3 regions of the Pseudoflavonifractor sp. MCC625 genome follow, and region 2 is predicted to be linked to each of the others. Evidence: a T-box and tRNA genes for the amino acid it is inferred to sense, from the RefSeq annotation. Region 2 holds a T-box; the other regions hold tRNA genes.

What was found. A T-box is a leader RNA that pairs with one kind of tRNA and senses whether it is charged. The one in region 2 lies ahead of GPK94_RS15475 (glycine--tRNA ligase), so its partner is inferred to be a tRNA-Gly.
Region 1: it has a tRNA-Gly gene. The T-box ahead of GPK94_RS15475 (glycine--tRNA ligase) is inferred to sense a tRNA for this amino acid. The anticodon was not compared.
Region 3: it has a tRNA-Gly gene. The T-box ahead of GPK94_RS15475 (glycine--tRNA ligase) is inferred to sense a tRNA for this amino acid. The anticodon was not compared.

Annotation. Positions count from the first base shown of each region.
Region 1 is NZ_WQOJ01000011.1:25,517-31,473, forward strand. It holds gene GPK94_RS04275 (DNA topoisomerase (ATP-hydrolyzing) subunit A) at 1-1,431, shown strand, start outside; gene GPK94_RS04280 (YitT family protein) at 1,462-2,331, shown strand; gene GPK94_RS04285 (lactate utilization protein) at 2,366-2,956, shown strand; gene GPK94_RS04290 (hypothetical protein) at 2,991-4,070, shown strand; tRNA gene GPK94_RS04295 (tRNA-Gly) at 4,139-4,214, shown strand; gene GPK94_RS04300 (helix-turn-helix transcriptional regulator) at 4,279-4,716, shown strand; gene greA (transcription elongation factor GreA) at 4,782-5,285, opposite strand; gene GPK94_RS04310 (hypothetical protein) at 5,353-5,541, opposite strand; gene GPK94_RS04315 (Asp23/Gls24 family envelope stress response protein) at 5,722-5,957, shown strand, end outside.
Region 2 is NZ_WQOJ01000048.1:228,926-234,882, reverse strand. It holds gene rpsT (30S ribosomal protein S20) at 1-248, opposite strand, end outside; gene gpr (GPR endopeptidase) at 433-1,341, shown strand; T-box leader at 1,419-1,641, shown strand; gene GPK94_RS15475 (glycine--tRNA ligase) at 1,748-3,169, shown strand; gene GPK94_RS15470 (hypothetical protein) at 3,337-4,614, shown strand; gene GPK94_RS15465 (pentapeptide repeat-containing protein) at 4,645-5,298, shown strand; gene GPK94_RS15460 (DUF4179 domain-containing protein) at 5,354-5,957, opposite strand, start outside.
Region 3 is NZ_WQOJ01000005.1:208,740-214,696, reverse strand. It holds gene GPK94_RS01555 (bifunctional UDP-sugar hydrolase/5'-nucleotidase) at 1-163, shown strand, start outside; gene GPK94_RS01550 (class I SAM-dependent methyltransferase) at 200-931, shown strand; gene sigG (RNA polymerase sporulation sigma factor SigG) at 1,043-1,813, opposite strand; tRNA gene GPK94_RS01540 (tRNA-Gly) at 2,033-2,106, shown strand; gene murB (UDP-N-acetylmuramate dehydrogenase) at 2,429-3,343, shown strand; gene rapZ (RNase adapter RapZ) at 3,375-4,235, shown strand; gene GPK94_RS01525 (gluconeogenesis factor YvcK family protein) at 4,284-5,297, shown strand; gene whiA (DNA-binding protein WhiA) at 5,311-5,957, shown strand, end outside.

The sequences.
Region 1 (5,957 bases), on a different contig from region 2:
GAGATCTTTGAGATCCCCTACTCCACCACGGTGGAGGCCATCATGGACAAGGTGGCCGAGCTCATCAAGTCGGGCAAGGTCAAGGAGATCGCCGACATGCGGGACGAGACCGACCTGAACGGCCTCAAGCTCACCATCGACCTCAAGCGCGGGGCTGACCCGGACAAGCTCATGGCCCGGCTCTTCCGCTCCACCCCCCTGCAGGATGCCTATTCCTGCAACTTTAACATCCTCATCAGCGGAATGCCCCGGGTCATGGGCGTGGGCGAGATCCTGGAGGAGTGGACCGCCTGGCGGATGGAGGGTGTGCGCCGCCGGACCTACTTTGTCATGAAAAAGAAGGAGGAAAAGCTCCACCTGCTGGAGGGCCTCCAGAAGATCCTGCTGGACATTGACCGGGCCATCCGCATCATCCGGGAGACCGAGGAGGACTCCGAGGTCATCCCCAACCTGATGATCGGCTTCGGGATCGACGCCGTCCAGGCCGAGTATGTGGCCGACATCCGGCTGCGCAACATCAACAAGGAGTATATTCTCAAGCGCACCCAGGAGACCAGCTCTCTGGCCGAAGAGATCGCCGACCTGAAGGATCTGGTGGATAATCCCGCTCGTATCAAAAAGGTTATCATCGGGGAGCTCCAGGCGGTGAAGAAGAAATACGCCCTTCCCCGCCGCACTGAGATCCTCTACGACTACTCCAATGAGACCCGCCCCGACCCGGAGGAGGAGATCCCCGACTATCCGGTGCATGCCTTCCTCTCTCTGGAGGGATACTTCAAGAAGATCACCCCTCAGTCCCTGCGCATGAGCGGGGAGCAGAAGTACAAGGAGGGAGACGGTCCCTTCCTCCAGTGGGAGGGGAACAATCGGGACGAGCTGTTGGTCTTTACCGACCGGCAGCAGTGCTACAAGACCCGTCTCTCCGACTTTGCAGACACCAAGGCCAGCGTCCTGGGCGAGTATCTGCCCACCCGCCTGGGCATGGACGCCGGGGAGAGCGTGGTGTGGGCCTGCATCACCAGCGACTACGCCGGACACCTGCTCTTCTTCTTCCAGAACGGCAAGGTGGCACGGGTAGAGCTCGCCTCCTACAAGACCCAGACCCGCCGCAAGCGCCTGACCGGAGCCTACTCCGACAAATCTCCCCTGGCCGCCGCGCTGCTGCTTTCCGAGGACCGGGAGCTGGCCGTCTTTTCCAGTGAGGGCCGCTGCCTGATCTTCCACACCTCGGTTCTGGCCCCCAAGTCCACCCGCTCCACCCAGGGTGTGGCGGTCATGACCCTCAAGCCCAAATATAAGGTAGAAAAGGTCCTCCCGCTGGAGGAGACCACCGTGGTTCAGGTGAGCCGCTACCGTCCCCGGGCCCTTCCTGCCGCCGGCGCCCTTCTCAAGGAGGAGGACCGGGGGGAGGAACAGCTCTCCATCCTCTGATATGTCTGACACGGAAACGAGGTAATTCCCATGAAGCAGAAAGCCCGTCAGCTTTTTTTCTCCTATCTCTGGATCACTGTGGCCTCGGCGGCCTATGCTCTGGGCTTTGACTGGTGCTACGCCCCCAACGAGATCGGTTTCGGCGGCATCACCGGCCTTGCCCAGATCATCAACGCCGCCCTCCCCTGGGCGCCCATCGGCGTACTGGTGATCCTGCTCAACGTCCCTCTCTTCTTTTTCGGCTGGCGTCTGCTGGGCGGGCATCTGCTGCTCTCCTCTCTCTACGCCATGTTTATCTCTTCCATCTTTGTGGACCTGCTCAATGCGGCCGTCCCCTTCTCCCCCATGGACCCCATGCTGGCTACCATCTTCGGCGGCATTCTGATCGGCCTCTCTCTGGCAATCATTCTGCTCCAGGGTGCCACAACGGGGGGTACCGATCTCTTTGCCCGCCTGCTCAAGCTCCGGATCTCCTGGCTCCCCATGGGTAAGCTCCTCATGGGGGTGGACCTGGTGGTCATCGCCGCGGTGGCCCTGGCCTTCCGCAACTTGTCCAGCGCCCTGTACGGCGTGGTCTCCCTCTATATCTCCACTGCTGTGATGGATATGGTGCTCTACGGTCTGGACAGCGCCAAGGTGGCCTATATCATCTCCAGCAAGCCCGACGAGATCTCCAAGGCCATCTTCCGGGAGATGGACCGAGGGGTGACCTTCCTCCATGCGGAGGGCGGCTGGTCGGGGGAGCCCAAAAAAGTTCTGCTGTGCGCCTTCAAGCAAAAGCAGATCGTTCCCCTCCGGCGCATGGTCAAGGAGATCGACCCGTCCGCCTTCCTCATCGTCTGCAACGCCCACGAGGTGCTGGGAGACGGTTTCCGGGAGTACAAGCACGATTCCCTGTAACATCCGTATCGACTGACAAAGGAGGAGCTCACCTATGGCTGACATCAAGAAACTCTGTGAAAACCTGGAGAAGAACGGCTTCCACGCCGTCTATTTCGACACTGCCAAGGAGGCGGCCGACTATCTGGACGCCAAGCTGGACGGCCGCACCATCGGCATGGGCGGCTCCATGACCATCAAGGACATGGGCCTGGTGGACCGTCTGCCCACCCATAATACCTTCTACTCCCACTGGACGGGGAGCACCCATGAGCAGGCCGCCGGAGCGGAGGTCTATCTCTCCTCGGTCAACGGCGTAGCCGAGACCGGAGAACTCATCAACATCGACGGTACCGGCAACCGGGTGGCCTCCACCATCTACGGCCACAAAGAGCTCTATCTCATCGTGGGCATCAATAAAGTGGAGAGCAGCTTTGAACAGGCCCTGTGGCGGGCCCGGAATATCGCCTCCCCCAAGAATGCCCAGCGGCTGGGCGTCCAGACTCCCTGCGCCGCGAAGGGCGACCGCTGCTATGACTGCAACAGCCCCCAGCGTATCTGTAAGGCCCTCACCGTGCTCTGGCGCAAGCCCAATGCCATTTCCTACGCCGAAGTGATTTTGGTGGGCGAATCTCTGGGCTATTGATCCATTTCCCCGGCCGGGAGAAAGGAGTCCCGCTGTGAAAAACCGTCTTGTCCTCTCTATCCTGCTTCTGGCGGGCCTGGTCCCTCTGAGCGGCTGTTCCTCCATGTTGGAGCGCAGCTATCTGGTGGTCTCCCCCCATGCGGAACATCCGGTCACCGCGGACGACTCCAACGTCCTCCAGGCCGAGACCTATCAGGATCTGGTCAACGACGTGCTCTATTTTGTCAATCAGGGCATGGAGACCGGGGTCATCCGTCTGACCAACTACCCCCGCGATGTTGAGACCGATCTCAACAACGCCTGCCTGGAGGTGGCCAAGGACGCGCCCCTGGGCGCCTATGCGGTGGACTACATCGAGCACGACTGCACGCGGGTGGTCAAGTACTATGAATCCACCATCCACATTACTTACCGCCGCACACTGGAGCAGATCCAGAGCATCAAAAACGTGACGGGCAGCAGCGCCATCCGCCAGGTCCTTTTGGAGCAGCTCTCTCTTTTCTCCCCCGAGGTGGTCCTCCAGGTGGCCTACTTTACAGAGGATGAGGCCCATATCTCCCATCTGATCCAGCAGGCCTACTATGACGCCCCGGCGGTGGCCTTTGGAATGCCCGAGTATACCGTGACCCTCTATCCGCAGGAGAGTGGGCAAGAGCGCATTGTGGAGATCCTCCTCACCTATCCCGCCCCGGTGGAGGAACTGCGCCAGAAGAGCCAAAGCCTCCTCCGGCAGGCTGATCTGCTGGCTGACACGCTGGGAGAGCTCTCGGGCGCACAGGGCGGCCGCGCCGTCCACGCTCTGCTTCGCCAGCAAGTGACGGATGCCCCGGCGGGCACCGCCTCCACTGCCTATGACGCTCTTGTGGAGCACCAGGCTGACAGTGAGGGGATGGCCCTGGCCTTCCAGCTGCTGTGCGACCGGACCGGACTGGAGAGCCGGGTGGTACAGGGTGTGAAGGACGGCGCCCCACACTTCTGGAATGTATTGACGCTCTCTCCCGGTCAGTATGCCCATGTGGACGCCTCCGGTGAGGAGGTACTGCTTCTCTCGGATGCCGCATTGGAGGCACTGGGATATACCTGGGACCGGAACGAAATTCCCCCCTGTCTCTGATCGGCATAAAAACGCAAAAAAAGGCTTGACTTTTTCCCTCCCTGCGGCTATAATATCATTTGTCGCTTGCAGGTGTAGCTCATCTGGTAGAGCGCCACCTTGCCAAGGTGGAGGTAGCGAGTTCGAGCCTCGTCACCTGCTCCAAAATCCCTCTCCATCTGGAGAGGGATTTTTCTTTATCTCCCATCCATCAAGGAGGTTTTTTACGATGGTAACCATGGCACAGCGCATCGAGTCCCTCCGCACCGAGGCCAATCTGAGCCGCCCCGCGCTGGCGGCCGCCCTGGGCTTCCCCAAGGGCTCCATTGAAAAGTTTGAGACCGGCCGTCAGACTCCCTCCAAAGAACAGCAGGAGAAGCTGGCTGCCCATTTCGGCGTCTCCCTCTTCTATCTCCGGGGGGAGAGCGGTGACCGCACCCGCCAGGAGGACTGGATGTCCGGCGTCAGCCTGAACGATGACGAGCCCGGCTTCACCCCCACCCCGCCCCCCAAGCCCAAGCGTCCCAAGCAGGAGGAGCCCCAGGGCGCCATGCTGGATGCCGTGCTGGCCAGCAAGCCGGTGCAGGAGCTGCTGCGGAAGATCGTATTGGATACCCTTCGCTCCCCCGAGGGGCAGGACCTCATCCGCAAGGCCCTGCAAAAATAAGCTGTCCCCGAGATCAAACAGGGCGTGTGCCGCAGAATCCCTTCTGCGGCACACGCCCCTCTTGTTTAAAACCCGTTGAGCGGGATGGAGCCGTCGTCCCCCGCCTTTTCAATGGAGCGGATGACGACGTCATAGCCATAGTCGTCACTGACCTGGATGTGGACCCGCTCCCCTACCTTTTTGCCCAGGATGGCCCGGCCCACCGGGGACTCCTTGCTGATCAGTCCGTGAAGCGCATCCTGCCGCATGGTGGTAACGATCTGGTAGGATTCCGTCTCATCATCCTCCTCCACATAGACGGTTACCTTGTCGTAGAGACCCACGGCGTCCTCCCCCGCCCGATCTGTGATGACCACCGCTGTGCGGATCATATTCTCCAGAAAGCGGATGCGGCTCTCGTTCCGGTTTTTCTCCTGTTTGGCCGCCTTATATTCAAAATTCTCACTCAGGTCGCCGAAGGCCCGGGCCTCCTTCACCGCCTCCAACAGCTTGGGGCGGAGTTCGATGCGGCGATAATCCAGCTCTTCCCGCATCATCTGTATGTCCTTTTTCGTCAGCTCGTTGTGCATGATCGATCTCCTGTTCGCATTTTATGGAAAAAGGCCGCCCCTGCGGGCGGCCTCAGACTGCATGATCTCAGTCATCCCAGTCGGCGTAATCATCAAACTCAGAGTGGCAGCAGCAGGGCTTCTTTGCCTCCAGCTTCTCACCGATTCCAGCAAAAAAGGCGGCGATCTTATCCCAATATGCAATGATGCAGCAGACACTGGCCGCGACCGTCAGAGAGAGAGCCACAATTTTCAGCACAAAACGGGCGATTTTCATATCCCGTCCCCTCCTTACTCAAATGATAGCTCTAGTTTACACGCTTTTCGGGCAAATTACAATCATTATCTGAAACTTTTTCCCTTGTAGTTTGGTCGGAAATAGAATATAATAGAGAAACCAATGAACCGAAATCAGGCGCATACGCGTTTTAGGCTCGGATAGAAAGGAAGGTCCTTTATGAAGCTGCAGACCGAAAAGGGCGAGATCCGCATCAGCAGTGAGGTATTCACCAACATCACCGGTGCGGCCGCCACCAATTGCTACGGCGTGAAGGGCATGGCCATCCGCTCCAAGACCGACGGTCTGGTGCACCTTTTGCGCCGGGAGTCCATGTCCAAGGGCGTAAAAGTCACATACAACGACGACTCCACTGTCTCCATTGAACTGCACATCATTGTGGACAACGGGGTCAA
Region 2 (5,957 bases):
AGCTTGATGGTCATAGCGCTCTTCTTGCGGGCGCCGTTGTTCTTATGCAGCAGACCATGCAGCACGGCCTTGTCGACGGCCTTGACAGCCACCTTGTAAGCGCTATCGGCCTCGCTGCGGTTGCCTTCGGCCACCGCGGCCTCAAACTTCTTGATGTCGGTCTTCAGCGCGGACTTAGCGGTCTTGTTCTGCATGGCCTTGGTCTTGTTCACCAGGACACGCTTCTTGGCAGACTTGATATTCGGCAAACCAAACACCTCCTCCGATGACGATTCGCACAGTTCACCCGTGCAGATTTATATTTTAGCAGGCAATTGGGAAAAATGCAACTAGTAAATTGAATTTTTTTCGGAAAATTTTAGGCCGTAGTCCCCTTTCCGGTTTTATTGGGAACGGAATAGGGATAAAACACCAGATATAGGGGGAAGGCATATGTTACAGCGACGGACCGACCTAGCCGTGGAGGCCCACGACCTCTGGAAAGAGAGCGCCGCCCGGGAGACTGCGCTTCCGGGCGTGCGGGCCCGGGACGACACCCGGGAGGGCTACCCGGTCACCCGGGTGGAGATCCTGGACCATCAAGGGGCCCGGGCCCTGGGCAAGCCCGAGGGGCAATATGTGACTCTGGAGCTCTCCGGCCTGGAGCGGCGGGAACCGGAGGCCCTCCCCCGGGCGGTGCGGGCCATCGCGGCGGAACTGACCGCCCTGCTGGGCTCCCTGCCCGCTCAGGCGCCGGTGCTGGTGGTGGGACTGGGCAACCGGGCCATCACCCCCGACGCCATCGGCCCCAAAACAGTGGAGCACACCCTGGTCACCCGCCATCTGGTCTCGGGTGCGCCGGAGCACTTTGCCGCTTTCCGCCCGGTGGCCGCCCTGGCGGCCGGCGTGCTGGGCACCACTGGCGTGGAGAGCGGCGAGCTGGCCCGGGCAGTGGCCGAGCGCATCCGCCCCTCCTGCATCATCGCGGTGGACGCGCTGGCCTCCCGGAGCCTAAAGCGAGTGTGCCGGACCGTCCAGCTCTCCGACACCGGTATCTCCCCCGGCTCCGGGGTAGGCAATCACCGGCACGCCCTGGACCGCTCCACGCTGGGGGTGCCTGTGCTGGCGGTGGGCGTGCCCACCGTGGTAGATGCCGCCACCCTGGCCGCCGACGTGCTCTCCGAGGCCGGGGGCGCCAATCTGGATCCGGAGGCCCTTATGGGCGCCGGGGATGGGCTCATCGTCACCCCCAAGGACATCGACGCCCAGATGGCCGATCTCTCCAAGGTACTGGGATATGCCATCACCCTAGCTCTCCAGCCCCATCTCACCCTGGAGGATGCCGAGCTCTTGCTCAGTTAATCCCCATTTCTCCAAAAACAGCCCCGTTTTCCGGCTTGACGGCCTGAAAAAAAGGTGGTAGAATGTCCCCAACATCGAGCAAGGCATTGACCGGGAAGAGTACGCATGGTCCCGGCCCAAGAGAGAAGCCGTCTGGTGCGAGGCTTCCGAAGGGCTGTGCGGAAGGCGCCCGCGAGCCGCGGCCCCAACGGGAGAGTTCCCAAGTAGGCGCCGCCGGTCCCCCGCCGTTATTGGGTTTGAGTGCGGAGCGGTTTGCCGCTTCGAATTCAGGTGGAAACACGGACTTTGTTCGCCCTGAGCCGAAATCGGCTCAGGGCGTTTTTTCATCCGCCGCTTCCCCTCAAACCGTGCCGTCGGGGTCCCCCTTTCTTTCCCCAGAAACAACAAGCGAAGGAGTTTGATCTGTATGAAGAACACCGAAAAGACCATGGAAAAAATCGTCGCCCTGTGTAAGGGCCGCGGCTTTGTCTTTGCCGGCAGTGAGATCTACGGCGGCCTGGCCAACACCTGGGACTACGGCCCTCTGGGCGTGGAGCTCAAGAACAACGTGAAGAAGGCCTGGTGGAAGAAGTTTGTCCAGGAAAACCACTACAACGTGGGCCTGGACGCCGCCATCCTGATGAATCCCCAGGTGTGGGTGGCCTCCGGCCATGTGGGCGGCTTCTCCGATCCTCTGATGGACTGTAAGGAGTGCAAGGAGCGCTTCCGCGCCGACAAGGTCATCGAGGACTGGTGCGCCGAGCACGACTTTACCCTGCCCAAGCCGGTGGACGCCCTCTCCCAGGCCGAGATGAAGGCCTTCGTGGATGAGCACCAGATCCCCTGCCCCTCCTGCGGCAAGCACAACTGGACCGACATCCGCCAGTTCAACCTGATGTTCAAGACCTTCCAGGGCGTCACCGAGGATGCCAAGAACACCGTCTATCTCCGTCCCGAGACCGCCCAGGGCATCTTTGTCAACTTCCAGAACGTCCAGCGCACCACCCGTAAGAAGCTGCCCTTCGGCGTGTGCCAGGTGGGCAAGTCCTTCCGCAACGAGATCACCCCTGGCAACTTCACCTTCCGCACCCGTGAGTTCGAGCAGATGGAGCTGGAGTTCTTCTGCCAGCCCGGCACCGAGCTGGAGTGGTTCAACTACTGGAAGCAGTTCTGCCACCAGTGGCTGCTGGATCTGGGCATGAAGGACGAGAACCTGCGCCTGCGCGACCATGACCCGGAGGAGCTCTCCCACTACTCCAACGCCACCACCGACTTCGAGTTCGTCTTCCCCTTCGGCTGGGGCGAGCTGTGGGGCGTGGCCAGCCGCACCAACTTCGACCTGACCCAGCATCAGAACACCTCCGGCAAGGATATGACCTACTTCGACCAGGAGAAGAACGAGCACTATATCCCCTACGTCATCGAGCCCTCCCTGGGCGCCGACCGCGTGACTCTGGCCTTCCTCATCGACGCCTACGACGAGGAAGTGGTGGACGCCGCAAAGAACGATGTGCGCACCGTCCTGCGTCTCCATCCCGCTCTGGCCCCCTTCAAGTGCGCGGTGCTCCCCCTGTCCAAGAAGCTGGGCGACAAGGCCATGGAGATCCGCGATATGCTGGCCAAGGACTTTATGGTGGACTACGACGAGGCCGGCTCTATCGGCAAGCGCTACCGCCGTCAGGACGAGATCGGCACTCCCTTCTGTGTCACCGTGGACTTCCAGACCGTGGGCACCGAAACCGAGGAGGCCGACCACTGCGTCACCGTCCGCGACCGCGACACCATGGAGCAGGTGCGTATGCCCATCTCCGAGCTGAAGGCCTATCTGGCTGAGAAGATGGCGTTTTAAAAAGCTTTGAGCGGCCCCCCGCAGATCTCTGCGGGGGGCTTATTTTGCTTTTGAAATTCGGTCGCCTGCCCGGCGGGTGCGCTTTTGTTACCCTTTTGTTCTGGTTCTCTCCTCCAATCCATGATATGATGCACCTGTAAGGATCCATCTCAGGAAAGGAGGCTCTTATGAAACGACTGCTCTCTTGCGCTCTGCTTGTGCCGGTTCTGCTCCTGCCGGCCCAGGCCAACTCGGCTCCCACCCGCTGGGAGGGCTCCCCCGGCTCAGAGGTGCTCTCTGTGGAGGAAAACTGCCCCATTTCGGTCACCCATGAGGATCTCGCCTTTCAGATCGACCAGGGGGACTCCTACTCACTGGAGGCCCAGGTCACCGCCCGCTATCAGATGGAGAATCCCACGGAGGAGGGCCGGGCAGTCCAGATGGCCTTTTCCCTGGAGGAGTCCCTGTGGGACTTTGACCCCGCCAGCGTGTCCATCACCGCTGACGGACGCGCCCTCCCCTTTCAGCTGATCTGGGACGGCGTATCCCCCGACTATCAGCCTCAGACCTTTGACCCGGACCAGACCGGTACGCTTTGCACCTTTATCCTCACGCCCACCCAGGACGGGAGCGACAACACCCTCACTCTCCCTGCCTCCGGCGGGCGTATGTGGGTGACCTATGACGGCATCCACTCCTATTCCGGGGAGGAGGACGGCTCCGTGACCCTGGGTACCAGTGAGAAGGCCACTGTCCTGGTCTACGGTCTGAATGGAGCGCCGGACTATACCGTCTCGGGCAATTATACCGTGACCACGGAGGAGCTGCCCTTCCGCACCGTTTTTCAGTCCTATCTGGAGGAACGGTATGGGACCCGCTTTGCCGGGCATATGGATTCCATCCAGGCCCTCAAATACCGCCAGCTGGAGGAGCTGTGGGAATCCTGGGAACACAATCCCATCCTTCTGGCCGAATGGATCGAAAATTCCGATCCCTCCGCCCTGCCCCTTCAGTTCCTCTACACGGTAGACTTTCCTCCAGAGAGCACCGTGGAGGTGGCCGTGACCTACACCACCCGGAGCGACGGCGTGCGGAAGGGCACCGCCGACTGGCAGCACACCTTTACCTATCTTCTCTCGCCCGCCCGGCACTGGGCGGACTTCGGTACCCTGGATCTCACGGTGGATGCCGGGGAGAGCGACTATCCCTATGTAATCGACTCCTCCCTTCCTCTGGAGGAGCAGCCAGATGGCTCCTACACCGCCCATACCCAGGGCCTGCCCGAAGAGGACCTCTCCTTTACCCTCTACTCCGCGCCCCAGCTCTCCCTCTCCGACCGGGTAACCGCCTCCCTGGGGATCACCACCTATACCCTGGCCTTCTTCCGTCTCCTCCTGGTACCCCTGGTCCTCCTGCTGGCCCTGATCGTCTTTTTGGTCTGGCGGCGGCGCAGACGCCACAAATAATTTACCAATTCCTTCTTCGGAGGTCGTCCCATGAAACTCTTGCCCCCATCCCTCCCGCAAACCCTCTCTCCCGCCCCCGATTTCTCCATACAGGCTGCCCACAGCGCGGAAACTCAGGAGCCCCTCTCCGGTCTTCTGGTGGAGCACGCCCTCCTCACCGGGGCCGACCTCTCCGGTCTGACTCTGGAGGGGGTGCGCTTTCAGGGCTGCCGGTTTCTGGAGTGCGACTGTTCCCATTGGGAGATGACCGACGTGGTCTTTCAGGACTGCGACCTCTCGGGCAGCACCTTTGCCGACGGGATCTGGTGCCGGGTGGCACTGGAGGACTGCCGGGCCCTGGGGACCGCCTTCCAGCAATGCGGGCTCCAGCATGTGTCCTTCCGGGGCTGCAAGCTCTCCTATGCCAACTTTACCGCCCAGCGGGTGAAGGGGGGACTGTGGAGCGGTTGTGACCTCTCTCAGGCCTCCATGGCCTCGTGTGTGTGGAAGGGCGTGGCATACTCGGAATGCAACCTCACCGGGGTGCGCTTCTTTCACACTCCGCTGGCAGGAGTGGATTTCACCACCTGCCGCCTGGAGGGGCTGATCCTCTCGGATGCCGGGGAGGAGCTCCGGGGCGTCATCGTGGACCGCTGGCAGGCCGGAGAGCTGGCCCGGCGGCTGGGCATTGTCATCCGGGAATAAAGAACGTCCCCCGGGCAGACGGAAAACGGTCTGTCCGGGGGAGATTTTTTTGGGGTCATTCTCCCTGCGCGAGGGGGAAGGTCAGATCGGCCACCGTGATACTCTCGATCTCCTCCAGCGAAAGGACGGAGGAGAAAATATCGCTCTTCTGGCACACCGTCTTACCTCCCTGGGGGGAGATGCTCCCGCCGCTGGAGGTGAGGTCTATGGTGGTGCCGTCCCGCTTGGTCAGTACCACGGGGAGGGACTCCAGATAGCGCAGGGACTCCTCCCGGTCGTGGGCGCTCTGTTGGCCATTCCCTCCGGCGTTGTCCCACTGTACCTCCTGCTGCACGGTGTAGCTCACCTGGAAGGAGAGCGGAGAGAGGACCACCGAGTCCAGCGTAGCCTCCATTCCATTGAGCAGGAAGGACTGCCCAGCCGGGAGACTTACCGAGGTATCCTCAAACTGGAAGGCAAAGCGCATCTTCCACTTCCCCTGGGCCACCGGGGTACTCTTGGTATAGTCATTGTCAGTATAGACCGACAGGTTCCGGAAGGAGGCCCGGGCCGTTCCCGGCGTGAGCGGGGTATCCCCGGTACGCAGGTCCACATACTGCACCGCATTGTCCTCCGGGTCGGCGTCAAAGAAATAGGAGGCGCCGTGGCTCCCGCCCTGC
Region 3 (5,957 bases), on a different contig from region 2:
CCTGCTCCGCTCCCCCAACCAGGTGGGTCTGACCGTGTACGGCGTGGTGCTGGGCCTGGTGATCCTGGTGCTGCTGGTGGTCTCCAGCGGGGGCCGGAGAAAACGCCGGGCCTACGGGAAAGGACGGGGCCGGGGGAACGGATACCGGCCCTACCGGGGGTAAGCGCACCGGATGGACCGCATAGAATAAGGTGAAACCATGAAAGAAAACCACTACGACAACGAGACATTTTTTGAAGCATACAGCCGCTTTCCCCGCTCCGTGGAGGGGCTGCGGGCGGCCGGCGAGTGGCACGAGCTGAAAAAGCTCATGCCCGATTTCACGGACAAGCGGGTGCTGGACCTGGGCTGCGGGTTCGGGTGGCACTGCCGCTATGCCGCGGAGCAGGGGGCCCGGTCGGTGCTGGGGACCGACCTCTCGGAGAAAATGCTGGAGCGGGCCAGGGAAATGACCCAGGACCCCCGCATCACCTACCGCCGGGCGGCCATGGAGGACCTGGAGGGGGAGGCGGGCTCCTTTGATGTGGCCCTCAGCTCGCTGGCCCTGCACTACGTGGACGACCTGCGGCCGGTCTTTCAGAAGGTCCACGACCTGCTGGTACCGGGCGGAGTGTTCGTGTTCTCCTGCGAGCACCCGATCTTTACCGCAGAGGGAAGCCAGGACTGGTACTGCGATGGGAACGGCCGGCCGCTCCACTGGCCGGTGGACCGGTACTTTACCGAGGGGAAGCGCACCGCCCATTTCCTGGGCTGTGAGGTGGTGAAATACCACCACACCCTGACCGACTGGCTCAACACGCTGCTGGAGACCGGCTTTACGCTGGAGCGGGTGGTGGAGCCCCGGCCCGATCCCGCCCTGATGGACGTGCCGGGCATGGCGGACGAGCTGCGCCGCCCCATGATGCTGCTAGTGCGGGGAAGAAGAATGTAATAGAAAGAGAATGGGGGCGCTCCGGTGATCATACCGGAGCGCCCTTAGTGTCAGCGAGCGCATGCGGCGGCCTGAGCCTCCGATCCAAAATGCGCGGATTTGGAGAAGCGCTTACATATTTTTGCGCAGCTGCTTGATGGCGTTTTTCTCCAGGCGGGAGACCTGGGCCTGGGAGATGCCCACCTCGGTGGAGACCTCCATCTGGGTCCGCCCCTCGAAAAAGCGCAGGTTGAGGATGTGCCGCTCCCGGTCGGAGAGCTGGGCCATGGCCTCCTTGAGGGCGATGTGCTCCAGCCAGTTCTCGTCGGTGTTTTTGGAGTCCCGCACCTGGTCCATGACGCAGATGGCGTCCCCGCCGTCGGAGTAGACCGGCTCGTAGAGGGAGACCGGGTCCACGATGGCGTCCAGGGCGAAGATGATCTCCTCCCGGCGCACGTCCAGGGCCTTGGCGATCTCCTCGATGGAGGGCTCCCGCTGGTGCTGGGAGAGGAAGGCCTCCTTGACCTGCAAGACCTTGTAGGCGGTGTCCCGCATGGAGCGGGAGACCCGCACGGCGCTGTTGTCCCGGAGATAGCGGCGGATCTCCCCCACGATCATGGGCACGCCGTAGGTGGAGAAGCGCACGTCCAGGTCGGTATTGAAGTTGTCGATGGCCTTGATGAGGCCGATGCACCCCACCTGAAAGAGATCGTCCACGTTTTCGCCGCGGCCGGAAAATTTCTGAATGACCGAGAGGACCAGCCGGAGATTGCCGGAGATCAGGGCCTCCCGGGCTTCCGCGTCTCCGGCCTTGGCCTGTTTCAGCAGCGCCATGGTCTCCTCATTTTTGAGGACCTTGAGCTTGGACGTATTGACGCCGCAGATTTCCACTTTTCCTATCATTGCGCGGTCCCTCCTGTGCAGAAACGGTCTGTTCCTCAGTATTTCCGGGCAGAGAAGGAACATACCGGAAGGCCGGGGGGATATTTTTTATTGTGGGACCCGATTCGATGGATTTTGCGCAGGAAAGGGGAGCGGGCCAAAAAGCCGGGACCATCTGGAAAAAAATCACTTGCCAAACCGGATGGGGCGTGCTATAATATCCGAGTCAGTAACCAAGATGCAGGTGTAGTTCAATGGTAGAATGTCAGCTTCCCAAGCTGAACACGCGGGTTCGATTCCCGTCACCTGCTCCATGTCGGGGCAAGCGTGCAAGTGCTTGCTCCGACTTTTTTTCCATATCGAACGGCCCTGGCGCCGCGGTATGATGCTTTCAGGGCCGCCCGGCGGACCGCTTGCAGCGGGTCCTGCCGCCTGCCGGCCCTCCTTCCAGGACCCAACACCGCGGGGAGCCTTCTGACAGGGGCTTCCCGCGGTCTTTCTCTGTGATGGGGGGATTTGGGGCGGGCCTATTCTAATCTATGGAAAAAGCTGTTATAATAAGAGTTATAGACTGGCCGGGCCAACGGGGAAATCCCGGGCGGCGGCGGTCAGAGGATCGATCGTTTGGAGGTTTCCATGGACGTTTATTCCGCATTGATTCAGGCACTCAGAGAGAGGTTTCCCGGCATGGAGCTGCGGGAGCGGGAGCCGATGGAGCGGCACACCTCGTTTCGCATCGGGGGGCCCGCCCGGCTGATGGCGCTACCCCGCAGTGAGGAGGAGGCCGCGGGCGTGGTCCAGGCGGCCCGCGCCCATGGGATCGAGCCCTTTTTCATGGGCAACGGCTCCAACCTTCTGGTGTCGGACACCGGGTATGAGGGCCTGATCCTCAAGACCTTTGACGGGATGGACCATCTCTCGGTGGAGGGGGAGGTCATCCGGGCCGGAAGCGGGGTGCTGCTCTCCCGGCTGGCCAACTTTGCCCTGGAGCACGGCCTCACCGGGCTGGAGTTTGCCCACGGTATCCCCGGCACCGTGGGAGGCGCCCTGATGATGAACGCAGGGGCCTACGGCGGCGAGATGTGTCAGGTCGCCCAGGAGACCCGGGTCCTCACGCCGGAGGGGACCATCTGCGCCGTGGTGGGGGAGGAGCAGGGCTTCTCCTACCGGCACAGCGCCTTTTCCGACGGCACGCGTCTGATCCTGGGCGGCGTCTTCCGCCTGGAGTGGGGGGAGCGGGGCGACATCCGCGCCAAGATGGAGGACCTGGCCGCCCGCCGCCGGGAGAAGCAGCCCCTGGAGTACCCCAGCGCGGGGAGTACCTTCAAGCGGCCCGAGGGGCACTTTGCCGCCGCCCTCATCGAGCGCTGCGGCCTGAAGGGCAAGCGCGTGGGGGGCGCCCAGGTGTCGGAGAAGCACGCGGGCTTTGTCATCAACCGGGGCGGGGCCACCTGCGCCGACGTGATGGATCTGACCGCCCACATCCGGGAGACCGTCTTCCGGGAGACCGGCGTGACGCTGGAGATGGAGGTTCGTACCCTGGGGATCTGAGCGGTCCCCGCGGGAGAGAGGAGCAAGAGGGATGGAATTTGTGATCATTTCCGGCCTGTCCGGAGCGGGAAAGAGCAAGACGGCGTCCTTTATCGAGGACATGGGATTTTACGTGGTGGACAACATGCCCGCCCCGCTCATCCCCAAGTTTGCCGAGCTGTGCATGGCGGGACAGGGCAAGTATCAGCGGGTGGCCCTGGTGACCGACATCCGGGGCGGACACACCTTTGACGACCTCTTTGAGGCCCTGAGCGCCCTGAAGGAGATGGGGTGCGTGTACAAGATCCTCTTCGTGGAGGCCGCCCCCGAGGCCATCATCAAGCGCTACAAGGAGACCAGGCGCATCCACCCCCTCTCCCGGGACGGGCGGTCCCTGGCCCAGGCCGTCCAGGAGGAGCGGGACGCCCTCCAGCCGGTGCGGCAGCGGGCCGAGTACATCATCGACACCACCGCCCTCTCCACCGCCAAGCTGCGGGGGGAGGTGCTGCGCCTCTTCGGAGACGGGCAGGTCCCCCACGCCATGAGCATCAACGTCATCTCCTTCGGCTTCAAGTACGGCATCCCCATCGAGGCCGACCTGGTCTTTGACGTGCGCTTCCTGCCCAACCCCTATTACATCGCGGAGCTGCGCACCCAGACCGGACTGGACGAGCCGGTGCGCTCCTTCGTGTTCCACTACCAACAGACCCGGGACTTCATGACCCATCTGGAGAACCTGATGAACTTCCTCCTGCCCCAGTACGTGGCCGAGGGAAAGACCGTGCTGGTCATCGCCGTGGGCTGCACCGGCGGACAGCACCGCTCGGTGGCCGTCACCCGGGCCCTGGCCGAGTTCATTCGCCAGAAGGGCTATGACGCCAGCGAGAACCACCGGGACATGACCCGGGCATAAGGCTTGCCGTGGGGCAGGCCCCACCCATTCAGCGCGGAGGAATCGTACATGACAGAACGGAATTGCTGTGAAGTGGGCCGCGGCCCCAAGATCGTGGCCATCGGCGGGGGGACGGGACTGTCCACCATGCTGCGCGGCCTGAAGCTACATACCCGCAATCTCACGGCCATCGTCACCGTGGCCGACGACGGCGGCGGCTCGGGGGTGCTGCGGGAGGACCTGGGTATGCCGCCTCCGGGGGACATCCGCCACTGCATGGAGGCCCTGGCCAACGCCGAGCCGGTGATGGAGCAGCTGCTCAGCTACCGCTTTCCCAGCGGCTCGGGGCGGCTGACCGGGCAGTCCTTCGGCAACCTCATCCTGGCCGCCCTCAACGGGATCTACCCCTCCTTCGACGAGGCGGTGGCCCGTATGAGCGAGGTACTGGCCATCTCGGGGCGCATCCTCCCGGTGACCAACGAGAACGTGCAGCTGGAGGCCACCTTCGAAAACGGCACCTCCGTGGTGGGGGAGTCCAAGATCTTCCAATTCAAGAAGGAGCAGGACTGCCGCATCCGCAGCGTCCGGCTCCTGCCCGAGCGTCCGGCCGCCCTGCCTGCGGCGGTGGAGGCCATTGAGGAGGCCGAGCTCATCCTCCTGGGGCCGGGGAGCCTCTACACCAGCGTGATCCCCAACCTGCTGGTGGACGGGATCGCCGAGGCGGTGTGCCGCTCCAAGGCCCTCAAGCTCTACATCTGCAACATCATGACCCAGGACGGCGAGACCGAGGGGATGACGGCCTCCGACCACGTGGCCGCCCTCCTGGACCACTCCGGCCCGGGGCTGGTGGACCTGTGCCTGTGCAACTCCGCCCCGGTGCGGCCCGGCCTTCTGGAGCGCTACCGGGAGGAGGACGCCATCCCCATCACCGTGGACAAGGAGGCCATCGAGGCCCTGGGGGTGGAGCTGGTCACCCGTCCGGTCTCCTCCGAGACCTCCAACTACGCCCGCCACTCGGTGACCCGTCTGGCTCAGGCGGTGATGGAGATCTACGAAGAGCGGGCCCACACCCGGATCTTTTAAGGGGGGAGCGGCCATGTCCTTCGCATCGGAGACCAAGGGGGAGCTGTGCCGGAATGAGCTCTCCCGCCGCTGCTGCGCCCAGGCGGAAGCCTACGGGGTGCTGCTCTTCTGCAATCAGTTTTCCGCCGCCGGGGCCCGGATCGTCACCGAATCCGAGGAGTTTGCCCGGCGGCTTCCGGCCCTCTTCAAGAAGGCCTTCAAGCTCCGCTTTGACCGCCAGACCGAGCCGGAGCACCGGGGAAAGTACATCTTCGCCATTCAGGATGCGGACAAGCTCTCCGCCATCTGCGAGGTATTCGGCTACGACCCCGGGGAGACCCTGGCCCACCACATCAATTTCGCCGTGTTGGAGGAGGAGCACTGCCGCACCGCCTTCTTCCGGGGGGCCTTTCTGGCGGGGGGATCGGTGACCGACCCCACCAAGCGCTACCACCTGGAGCTGGCCACCTCCCACTACAACGTGAGCCGGGAGATGAGCGCCCTGCTGCGGGAGGCGGGCTTCTTCCCCAAGGAGACCACCCGCAAGTCCCACTACATCACCTATTTCAAACAGAGCGAGACCATCGAGGACTTCCTCACCGGCATCGGCGCGCCCCTCTCGGCCATGGCCGTGATGAACGCCAAGGCGGAGAAGGCGGTGGTGGGGGGCGTCAACCGCCG